Catenulispora sp. GP43: one gene and its partner. Each later gene encodes a partner of the first gene's protein in a complex. Links are inferred from orthologs where the notes say so. Each region holds a gene or a part of one and is shown in the gene's direction. Other genes may lie near its edges.

The links. Proteins that work in one complex are often made in the same cells at the same time.
Region 2: the proteins of tig (region 1) and rpsG are in contact, whole or in part, in a crystal structure (PDB 3GTY), measured with the Thermotoga maritima proteins. The link is inferred for Catenulispora sp. GP43 from one-to-one orthologs. Residues at the interface, in WP_004081061.1 of Thermotoga maritima: Glu122, Val124, Val129, Leu130, Tyr133, Glu188, Gly259, Ile262, Tyr263, Glu266, Ser270, Glu273, Gln274, Glu277, Arg308, Gln311, Ile312, Ser315, Tyr316, Glu325, Arg329, Arg336, Leu363, Phe366, Trp367, Arg373, Leu377, Arg381, Leu384, Glu387; in WP_004081843.1 of Thermotoga maritima: Lys34, Lys52, Lys55, Glu59, Arg62, Gln63, Glu66, Asn67, Lys69, Val71, Arg95, Ala109, Lys110, Lys111, Gly112, Arg113, Pro114, Glu117, Glu121, Ile124, Ala125, Tyr127, Asn128, Asn129, Thr130, Gly131, Lys135, Asp139, Arg142, Met143.

The regions. Positions count from the first base shown.
Region 1 is NZ_JBGCCT010000027.1:100,281-107,324, forward strand. Bases 2,525-5,487 are described here. They hold tig (trigger factor), read left to right. Parts: upstream 2,525-3,287; coding sequence 3,288-4,688; downstream 4,689-5,487. Other genes in these bases: ABH926_RS39655 (hypothetical protein), read left to right, coding at 2,525-2,647; ABH926_RS39660 (GNAT family N-acetyltransferase), read left to right, coding at 2,702-3,160; ABH926_RS39670 (ATP-dependent Clp protease proteolytic subunit), read left to right, coding at 4,908-5,487. Also shown: ABH926_RS39650 (acyltransferase family protein), read left to right, coding at 1-2,073; more of ABH926_RS39655, read left to right, coding at 2,117-2,524; more of ABH926_RS39670, read left to right, coding at 5,488-5,534; ABH926_RS39675 (ATP-dependent Clp protease proteolytic subunit), read left to right, coding at 5,612-6,256; ATP-dependent Clp protease ATP-binding subunit ClpX, read left to right, coding at 6,473-7,044. UniProt on the Bacillus subtilis protein: Involved in protein export. Acts as a chaperone by maintaining the newly synthesized protein in an open conformation. Functions as a peptidyl-prolyl cis-trans isomerase.
Region 2 is NZ_JBGCCT010000005.1:113,712-117,142, forward strand. Bases 527-3,431 are described here. They hold rpsG (30S ribosomal protein S7), read left to right. Parts: upstream 527-1,696; coding sequence 1,697-2,167; downstream 2,168-3,431. Other genes in these bases: ABH926_RS12555 (hypothetical protein), read left to right, coding at 527-780; rpsL (30S ribosomal protein S12), read left to right, coding at 1,323-1,697; fusA (elongation factor G), read left to right, coding at 2,205-3,431. In the rest of the region: ABH926_RS12550 (hypothetical protein), read right to left, coding at 1-257; more of ABH926_RS12555, read left to right, coding at 367-526.

The DNA.
Region 1 (7,044 bases):
GCCGGTACCGTCCTCATTCTGTTCGCGGGCGCAGGGGAGTACCCGAAGTTCTCGATATCAGGGCTCGTCGCGACCAGACCGCCGCGCGCCGTCGGGCGCTTGTCCTTCACTCTGTATCTGTGGCACTGGCCGATCCTGGTCCTGGCTCAGGCGAGATGGGGCGACCTCCCCTGGGAGGCGTCCGCGATGCTGGCAGCGGCGTCGGCGCTCCCGGCTTATGCGACCATGCGCCTGGTCGAGCAGCCAGTCCGCTTCTCGAAGCTCATCACCGAAGTACCACGCCGAGGCATGGCCATCGGCGCGACAGCCGTGATGCTCCCTCTGGCCGCCGGTCTCGCGGTCGGGACCGGAGCGGCCCGCACTCTCGGCGGTGCCCAGGCCTTCGACCTCAGAAGCCTGCCGGCGGCGGCGTCGGGCGGATCGCATCTCCTGGCATCCCCGGCGACGTACCGCACCGGCGGTCCGACCATGCCCACGCCGGCCCAGGCCCGCAAGGACTTCCCGCCGGACGGGGACTGCGAGGTGGCGCCGGCGGTCGCCGTCAGCCGGCCCTGCCTGTTCGTCCCGGCGCCCCAAGCGACGCCGTCGTCGACCGGCCTGGTCCGAGCCTCGAACCCGCCGGCTCCGGCCGACCTTCCCGCCGACCGCATCGTCCTCATCGGCGATTCCCATGCCGGCCAATGGTTCTCCGCCATCAGCCGCATCGCTGCGGACCGGCACATGGACGTCGAGGAACGCGTCAAACAAGGGTGTCCCTTCGCCGACCTCACGGTCAGCAGTCCCGTCCTCGGCCGCGACTATCGCGAGGGCCACACCTGGCGTGACTCGGTCCTGGACCAGCTCGGCAAGGAGCCGCGGCCGGCTCTGATCGTCATCTCCGAGCTGGACTGGTACGCCTCACCCGCGCAGACGAAGGCCGCGTGGGACCGTCCGCTGAGCGTGCCGGCCGGCCTCGGCGTCCCGATCGCCGCCATCCACGACACCCCCAAGCCCGACGCCGACATCCCGGTCTGCGTCTCCGGCTCGCACCATGACTGGAACGACTGCGCCTTCAGCAAAAGCAGCGCGCTGACCACCGATCCGCTCACCGCGGATCCCCGTGTCACGCCGATCGACTTCAGCTCCCTGCTGTGCCCCGATGCCAAGTGCCCGGCGGTCCTCGACAGTGTCCTTCTCTATCGCGACGACTCCCACCTCACCGATGCCGCCGCCTACCTCCTGATCTCGCGTCTCGCCGCGCGGCTTCCGTTCGCGAGCCCGTGGCGGACGGTGTTCGCCGCTGACTTCCAGGGGCCGGCCGGGTCCTCGCCGCCGTCCCGCGACTGGCTGATCGACACCGGCCACTGCTATCCGGGCTGTCCGGCGCCGGACTGGGGCACCGGCGAGGTAGAGACGATGAGTGCCGACCCGGCCAACGTCCAGCTGGACGGTCACGGCGCCCTACAGCTCACCCCGCTGCGCGCCGCCGACGGCACCTGGACCTCCGGCCGCGTCGAGACCCGCCGCTCCGACTTCGCCGCGCTGCCCGGCGGCGAGCTCCGGATCAGCGCCAAGGTCACGCTTCCCGATGTCACCACCTCCGACGGCACCGGCTACTGGCCCGCGTTCTGGGCGCTCGGCAGCGGCGTCCGCGACGGCAGCGCGCCCTGGCCGTCCGGCGGCGAGATCGACGTCCTCGAAGGGCTGGACGGTCACCCTTCCATGTGGTCCACGCTCCACTGCGGCGCGCCCTGCCACGAGCCGACCGGTCTCACCTCCGGCGAGCGTCCCTGTCCCACCTGCACCTCCGGTACGCACGAGTACTCCGTCGACATCGACCGCTCCCGCAGCCCCGAGCAGATCCGCTGGTCGGTCGACGACACCGAGGTCTTCCAGCTCGACGCCACCGCGGTCGACCCCGCGACCTGGGACGCCGCCGTCCACCACGGGTTCTTCGTGATCTTCGACCTGGCGCTCGGCGGCACCTTCCCCGGCTCGGTCGGCGGTCCGGCCGCCGCGCGTCCCGGCCCCGCCACCGCCGCCGGCCGCCCGATGACCGTAGCCGCCCTCCGGATCTCGACCCGGGAGGGATGACCGCTACCATCGGTGCCCTCGAGAACCCTGGGAGGGGCTGCGCATGGCTGAGAAGTGGGCCGCTATGTCCAAGGGCGCACGGATACTGCTGGTCGCAGTGCTTCTCTATGTCGTGGAGGCGGTCCTGACAGTCGCGACCGACGCCGACACCAACAACGGCTATGCGAGTGTCCTGATCGGCGCGGTCACCTCGACCTTCGGCACGTTCCTGGCGGTCGCCGCGCTGCGCACCGACTACCTCGCGGGCCTGCGGTTGCGCTGGCGGCTGCGCTCCGGCGCCGAGAGTGCCACCGCGACTGTGGCCGCCGTGGTCTCCTTCTACAACAGCGACTTCACCTATCCCGTCTTCGAGTACGCGACCCCCGACGGCGCCACCCACCGGCACGCCGACGCCTCCAGCCGCATGCTGGAGGTCGGGGCGACCGCCGAGGTGCGGTACGTCCCGGCCGAGGCCGACTTCGCGGTCGGGCCGATCGGCCGGTTCAACGTCGTGGTGTTCGCGGTCCTGGCGGCGCTGGGCGCGGTGTTGCTGGTGATGATGCCGTTGATGACCGTGCAGGCGTTGTTCAGCTGAACCAGCTGAATCAGGGGAAACACCGGGGACATCTGTCCGCGCCACACTGATCCGGTGAGCGCACCGACCATCACCGTCGACGAGGTCCCCTGGGACGATCCGCGCGCGGTCGCTCTGCGTGACGCGCAGCGGGCCGAGATAGAGGCCCTCTACGGCCCGGGCAGCGAGCCCGGCGTCGCGCCGACCGCGGCGGACATCGCCGTCTTCCTGATCGCGCAGGTCGCGGGCGTGCCGGCGGGCTGCGGGGCGCTGCGTCCGCTGGAGTCCGGCGCGGCCGAGATCAAGCGCATGTACGTCGTGCCGGACCAGCGCGGCCGGGGTGTCTCCGGCGCCGTCCTGGCGGCGTTGGAACACGCAGCGGTAGCACGCGGCTGGCGCACGCTCCGGTTGGAGACCGGGCCCAAACAGGCCGCCGCGATCCGCTTCTACGAGCGTTCCGGCTACATACGGATCCCGGGTTTCGGAGCGTATGCCGATGAGCCGACGTCCCACTGCTACGCAAGAGAGCTGTAGCGAGTTCGGGGACCGTTTCCTTCAGGGGCGGCACTCCGGGTTACGATGGGGCTTCGTATCCCGTCCACGCGCGACGTCGCGCCATGACTCGAGGCTGCCGGCCGGCAGCGCCGCAAGGAGAGCAGCAGTGAAGAGCGCTGTCGAGACCCTGGACCCGACTCGGGTCCGGCTCACCGTTGAGGTCCCGTTCGAGGAGCTCAAGCCGAGCCTCGACGCGGCCTACAAGAAGATCGCCGAGCAGGTCTCGATCCCGGGCTTCCGCAAGGGCAAGGTCCCGGCCGCGGTCATCGACCAGCGCTTCGGCCGCGGTGCCGCGCTGGAGGAGGCCATCAACTCCTCCCTGCCGCAGTTCTACGGCCAGGCGGTCGAGGAGCACAAGATCGAGGTCGTCGGCCAGCCCGACGTGGACCTGACGGAGCTCGAGCCGGGCCAGGACCTGAAGTTCACCGCCGAGGTGGACGTCCGCCCCGAGTTCGAGGTGCCGGCCTACGACGACATCGAGGTCGAGGTCGAGGACGCGACGGTGGCCGACGAGGCCGTGACCGAGCGCATCGAGGAGATCCGCAAGCGCTTCGGCTCCCTGAAGGAGGTCGAGCGCGAGGTGGCCGACGGCGACTTCGTCACGCTGGACCTGGCCGCCTCGATCGACGGCGAGGTGCTGGAGGACGGCACCGCCAAGGGCATGAGCTACGAGGTCGGCTCCACCCAGCTGATCGAGGGCACCGACGAGGCGATCATCGGCAAGAAGGCCGGCGAGACCGCCTCCTTCACCTCCAAGCTGCTCGGCGGCTCGCACGCCGGCGAGGAGGCGACCATCGAGGTCACCGTCACCGCGGTCAAGGAGCGCGAGCTGCCCGAGCTGGACGACGAGTTCGCCCAGCTGGCCAGCGAGTTCGACACCATGGAGGAGTTCCGCACCAACGTCCGCGAGACGCTGGAGCGCTCCGAGCAGTTCGAGCAGGTCGCCTCGGCCCGGGACAAGGTCCTGGAGGTCCTGCTGGAGCGCGTGGACATCCCGCTGCCCAAGTCCGTCGTGGACGCCGAGCTGGCCTGGCGCAACGAGGCCCTGGACCGGCAGATCGCGATGGGCGGCATGACCCGCGAGGGCTTCTTCAAGCTGCAGGAGAAGACCGAGGAGGAGTACGACGCCGAGCTCGCCGACGAGGTGCGCGACGGGGTCAAGGCCCAGTTCATCCTGGACAAGCTGGCCAACGCCGAGGAGATCTCGGTGAACGAGGGCGAGCTGACCAACCACCTCATCCAGCGCGCGCAGCAGGCCGGCATGCGTCCGGACGAGTTCGCCCAGCAGATCTCCTCGGCGGGCCAGATCCCGGCCCTGGTCGGCGAGGTCCGCCGCGGCAAGGCGCTGAACCTGGTCCTGGAGGCCGCCACGGTCAAGGACGCCTCCGGCAACGAGGTCGACGTCAAGAAGATCAACGCTCCCGACGTCGAGGACACCGACGGCGAGAACCCGGACAGCCACGGCCGCGCGCCCGAGGACGAGCACTACGGCCACAAGCACGACTGATTCCGCGCCGTTCGAACACGCGGTCATACGAAAGCCCCGTCCCCTGCGCAGGAGGCGGGGCTTTCGCGTATGCCGTCAGCGAACAAGGGCCGGGCCGCCGACGTCCCGGGGGAGCGGGGCGTTAGGGTCGTCCTAGGACCGGATCGATCACACCCCTGACAGGGCTCGTCGTCGCCGGTCCGGCATTTCCGCTTCCGACGAACCAGGCAGGGTGAACCTATGACGACGCCGCTGACCCCGATGGCCCGTGCGGGCGTTGACAGCCCGCTCGGCCTGAGCGACCAGGTCTACAACCGGCTGCTGCGCAACCGGATCATCTTCCTGGGCACCCAGGTCGACGACGACATCGCCAACTCGCTCTGTGCCCAGCTGCTGCTGCTCACCGCCGAGGACAGCGAGAAGGACATCTACTTCTACATCAACAGCCCCGGCGGCTCGGTCTCGGCCGGCCTGGCGATCTACGACACGATGATGTACATCCCCAACGACATCGTGACCGTGGGCATGGGCATGGCGGCCTCGATGGGCCAGTTCCTGCTCACCGCCGGCACCCCCGGCAAGCGCTTCGCGCTGCCGAACACCGAGATCCTGCTGCACCAGGGCTCCGCGGGCATCGGCGGCTCGGCGGCGGACATCCGGATCCAGGCCGAGCGCCTGCTGCGCAGCAAGAAGCGGATGGCCGAGCTGACCGCCCAGCACACCGGGCAGTCGCTGGACAAGATCGAGCTGGACTCCGACCGCGACACCTGGTTCAGCGCCGTGGAGGCCAAGGAGTACGGCCTCATCGACGACATCATGACGCACGCCAACGACGTCCCCGGCGCCGGCGGCACCGCCCAGGACTGAGGCCCGTGGCGAGCCCGCTCGCCCGCCCCCCCAGCCCCGCTTCCACCCGGCCGCCCCCTCTCGGAGGACCTCTTTCCATGAACGACATGCTCTACCGCGGGCCCGAGCACGACGCCCGCTACATCGTCCCCAAGTTCAGCGAGCGCACCAGCTACGGCTTCCGCGAGTGGGACCCGTACTCGAAGCTGTTCGACGAGCGGATCATCTTCCTCGGCGTGCAGATCGACGACGCCTCGGCCAACGACGTGATGGCCCAGCTGATCACCCTGGAGTCGATGGACCCGGACCGGGACATCTCGATCTACATCAACAGCCCCGGCGGCTCCTTCACGGCGCTCACCGCCATCTACGACACGATGCAGTGGGTCAAGCCGGACATCCAGACGGTCTGCATGGGCCAGGCCGCCTCCGCGGCCGCCGTGCTGCTGGCGGCCGGCACCCCGGGCAAGCGCCTGGCGCTGCCCAACGCCCGGATCCTGATCCACCAGCCCTGGAGCGAGGGCGGCCGCGGCGACCTGTCGGACCTGGAGATCCAGGCCAACGAGATCCTGCGGATGCGCACCGTCATGGAGCAGATGCTGGCCAAGCACAGCGGCCGCGACGCCGAGCAGGTGCACAAGGACATCGACCGCGACAAGATCCTGTCCGCCGACGAGGCCAAGGACTACGGGATCATCGACCAGGTCCTGACCTCCCGCACGGACACCCTGAACACGCGATGACCGGTTGCGGACACTGATATATGGGCGGGGTGACCCGCCACGGGCCGTGGTATCGGATTATCATTCGATGCCACGGCCGATGCGCTCGCGATTGCCGAGCGCTCAAGCCTTGCCGGGGGTATGAGCGGTACCGTCTTGGGGGACAGACTACGAAGCGCCTCCAGGGCGCCAGTAGTGGGTCCAGCACCGGGATCTTCACAAAGGAGAAGCTCCACCGTGGCACGCATCGACAACGCCGACCTGCTGAAGTGCTCTTTCTGCGGCAAGAGCCAGAAGCAGGTCAAGAAGCTCATCGCGGGCCCCGGCGTGTACATCTGCGACGAGTGCATCGATCTGTGCAACGAGATCATCGAGGAGGAGCCCGGCGAGCCGGCCGCGGCCCGGGGCCTGGCCGAGCTGCCCAAGCCCAAGGAGATCTACGACTTCCTCGACGAGTACGTCATCGGCCAGGAGAACGCCAAGAAGAGCTTGTCGGTGGCGGTGTACAACCACTACAAGCGGGTGCAGGCCGGTGACTACCAGCGCGAGCGCGGCGGGCGCCGGGCCGAGCACATCGAGCTGGCCAAGTCCAACATCCTCATGCTGGGCCCCACCGGCTGCGGCAAGACCTACCTGGCGCAGACCCTGGCCCGGATGCTGAACGTCCCGTTCGCCATCGCCGACGCCACGGCGCTGACCGAGGCCGGGTACGTCGGCGAGGACGTCGAGAACATCCTGCTCAAGCTGATCCAGGCGGCCGACTACGACATCAAGAAGGCCGAGACCGGGATCATCTACATCGACGAGAT
Region 2 (3,431 bases), on another replicon or contig:
GGATCGCCGCGCAGTTCCTCGAGCCGTTGGCACAGGACCTCTTCAGCGGTCTCCTGGTGGCCGGACTCCAGTGCCCCGGCGCCCTTCAGTTCTGTCAGAACTCGATCAAGGTGCTGCTCCAGCTTCCCGGCCGGCCGGTCGACCAGCTGGGCCACATGGGAAAGCGGCAGGCCTTCGCGGTAGCGGAAGACCAAGGCCGCACGCGTGGTCACGGCCAACGCGCTGAACTGCTTCTGGAAGACTTCTTGCTCTGTCATCGTTTCCCCCGTCCTGAGGACCATTCCGTACTTAGATGCGCGAGACGTGGTTCAGGTTCCTGATGGGTACTCTGAATGTGTCGCCTGTGACCTGAAAAGCGGAGTGCCGATGAACGAGCAGCCCGAGGTCGGGCGTCCCAACTACAGCGCCGGCGGCAGCCGGCCCTCGGCCGGTCCGGTACCGCGCCAGGGCGGCGGCCACCCGCCGGAGCAGGGCGCACGGGTGGACCTGCGCGCGGTGGCCGCGATGGCGGCGGCGGCGCTGGCGTGGTCGTCGTGGACGCCGTTCTACAACCTGCCGATAGTCGTGGCTCTGGTGGCCGCGGTCCTGGCGGCCCGTTGGGGGGCGCGGGCCAAGCGGAACATACTGGCCTCGGAGGGGCGGCGGACCGGAGCCGGGATCGCGGACCTGGCGCGGCTGCTGGGGATGGCCGATCTGGCGATCCTGGCCTACCTGATCTTCCACTACTACTTCGTCGCGCACGCCGGCATCAAGGGCGTCCTCACGCTGTTGCTCACGTGACGGAGCGGGCCGGGTGGGACGCGGGAATACCTCCCGGGCCCCTGCCGTTGACCCAGGTGCCGCCGAATGTCACCCGTCCCGTTAAAAGGTCACGGACCTATGTCCGGCATGCGAGAATGAGTGGGTTCGCCGGCACGGCGGACCGTGGTGGGTCCAGGGACCGGACCAGCCGCCTTGATGGCGGCCTTCGCCGGTGCTAGGGTCCCTCCCCTCGTTTTGACCTCACAGGCATGCCCTGGGTAGGCTCGTCGCCGTGCCAGGGGTGTCCCCCCGGCTGCTCCTGCCTGCGCACCGTTCGTTCGGTGGCGTCGGCCCAAGCCGCTCGCCGTTCCGCCGGAGGCAGCAGGGGTCTGTTGGTCGCGACACACCCGACCTCGTGGACTGGACGTCCCGGGTTATACCCGGACAGGACGGACCCGGTCCCGCAGGGGTGTGTGACAAGTGGACAAGCAGGAACTCGACGCGAAACCGAGAGGTAGTAGCTCTCCACGACCGGGGTCGCCCACGTGGAGCCGTAGAAGGAAAGGGAAGGCCAGCACCTAGTGCCTACCATTCAGCAGTTGGTCCGCAAGGGCCGGCAGGACAAGGTTGTGAAGAGCAACACTCCTGCCCTCAAGGGGTCCCCGCAGCGCCGCGGCGTCTGCACCCGCGTGTACACCACCACGCCCAAGAAGCCGAACTCGGCTCTGCGCAAGGTGGCCCGTGTGAAGCTGTCCTCCGGCATCGAGGTCACGGCGTACATCCCGGGCGTCGGCCACAACCTGCAGGAGCACTCGATCGTGCTCGTGCGCGGCGGCCGCGTGAAGGACCTGCCGGGCGTTCGGTACAAGATCGTCCGTGGCTCGCTCGACACCCAGGGCGTCAAGAACCGCAAGCAGGCCCGCAGCCGCTACGGCGCCAAGAAGGAGAAGAGCTAATGCCTCGCAAGGGTCCTGCCCCGAAGCACCCGGTCGTCATCGACCCGGTCTACAACTCGCCCCTGGTCACCTCCCTGGTGAACAAGGTGCTGCTGGACGGCAAGCGCTCCACCGCCGAGCGCATCGTCTACGGCGCCCTGGAAGGCTGCCGCGAGAAGACCGGCACCGACCCGGTGATCACGCTCAAGCGCGCGCTGGACAACGTCAAGCCGACCCTGGAAGTCAAGTCCCGCCGCGTCGGTGGTGCGACCTACCAGGTGCCGATCGAGGTCCGCGCCGGCCGCAGCACCACGCTGGCCCTGCGCTGGCTGGTCGGCTACTCCCGGCAGCGCCGCGAGAAGACCATGACCGAGCGCCTGATGAACGAGCTCCTGGACGCCTCCAACGGCCTGGGTGCCTCGGTCAAGCGCCGCGAGGACACGCACAAGATGGCGGACGCGAACAAGGCGTTCGCGCACTACCGCTGGTAACCCCGGTAGCCGAGACCGCAGAAAGTAGCTGAGCGAAATGGCCCCCAACGCCGTTGACCTGGCCAAGGTCCGCAACATCGGGATCATGGCCCACATCGACGCGGGCAAGACCACGACGACCGAGCGCATCCTGTACTACACGGGTATGAGCTACAAGATCGGCGAGGTCCACGACGGCGCTGCCACCACCGACTGGATGGAGCAGGAGCAGGAGCGTGGCATCACGATCACGTCCGCTGCTGTGACCTGTCACTGGTCGGTGGACAACGTCGACAACACCATCAACATCATCGACACGCCCGGGCACGTGGACTTCACCGTCGAGGTGGAGCGTTCGCTGCGTGTTCTCGACGGCGCGGTCGCGGTGTTCGACGGTGTCGCCGGCGTGGAGCCGCAGTCCGAGACGGTCTGGCGGCAGGCCGACCGTTACGGCGTCCCGCGCATTTGCTTCATCAACAAGCTGGACCGCACCGGTGCGGAGTTCCACCGCTGCGTCGACATGATCGTCACCCGTCTGCAGGCCACCCCGCTGGTCATGCAGCTGCCGATCGGTGCCGAGGCGGACTTCAAGGGCGTCATCGACCTGGTGAAGATGAAGGCCCTGGTGTGGAGCGCCGAGACCAAGCTGGGCGAGGCCTACGACGAGGTCGACATCCCGGACACCCACACCGAGGCCGCCGACGAGTGGCGCGGGCGTCTGCTGGAGACCATCGCCGAGGCCGACGACGAGATGATGGAGCTGTACCTGGAGGGCCAGGAGCCCACCACGGAGCAGCTGTACGCGGCCATCCGCCGCGCCACTCTGGCCGCCAAGCTGAACCCGGTGTTCTGCGGGACCGCGTTCAAGAACAAGGGCGTGCAGCCCCTGCTCGACGCGATCGTGCGCTACCTGCCCTCGCCGCTGGACGTGGAGGCCATCGACGGCCACAAGGTCGGCGACGAGGAGACGGTGCTGCACCGCAAGCCCTCCGACGACGAGCCGATGTCGGCGCTGGCGTTCAAGATCATGAGCGACCCGCACCTGGGCAAGCTCACGTTCGTGCGGGTCTACTCCGGCAAGCTGGAGTCCGGCGGCACGTACCTGAACTCGGTCAAGGGGCGCAAGGAGCGCATCGGCAAGATCTACCGCATGCACGCGAACAAGCGTGAGGAGATCGAGTCGGTGGGCGCCGGCGACATCATCGCCGTCATGGGTCTGAAGGACACCACGACCGGCGAGACGCTGTCGGACACCGCGAACCCGATCATCCTGGAGTCGATGACC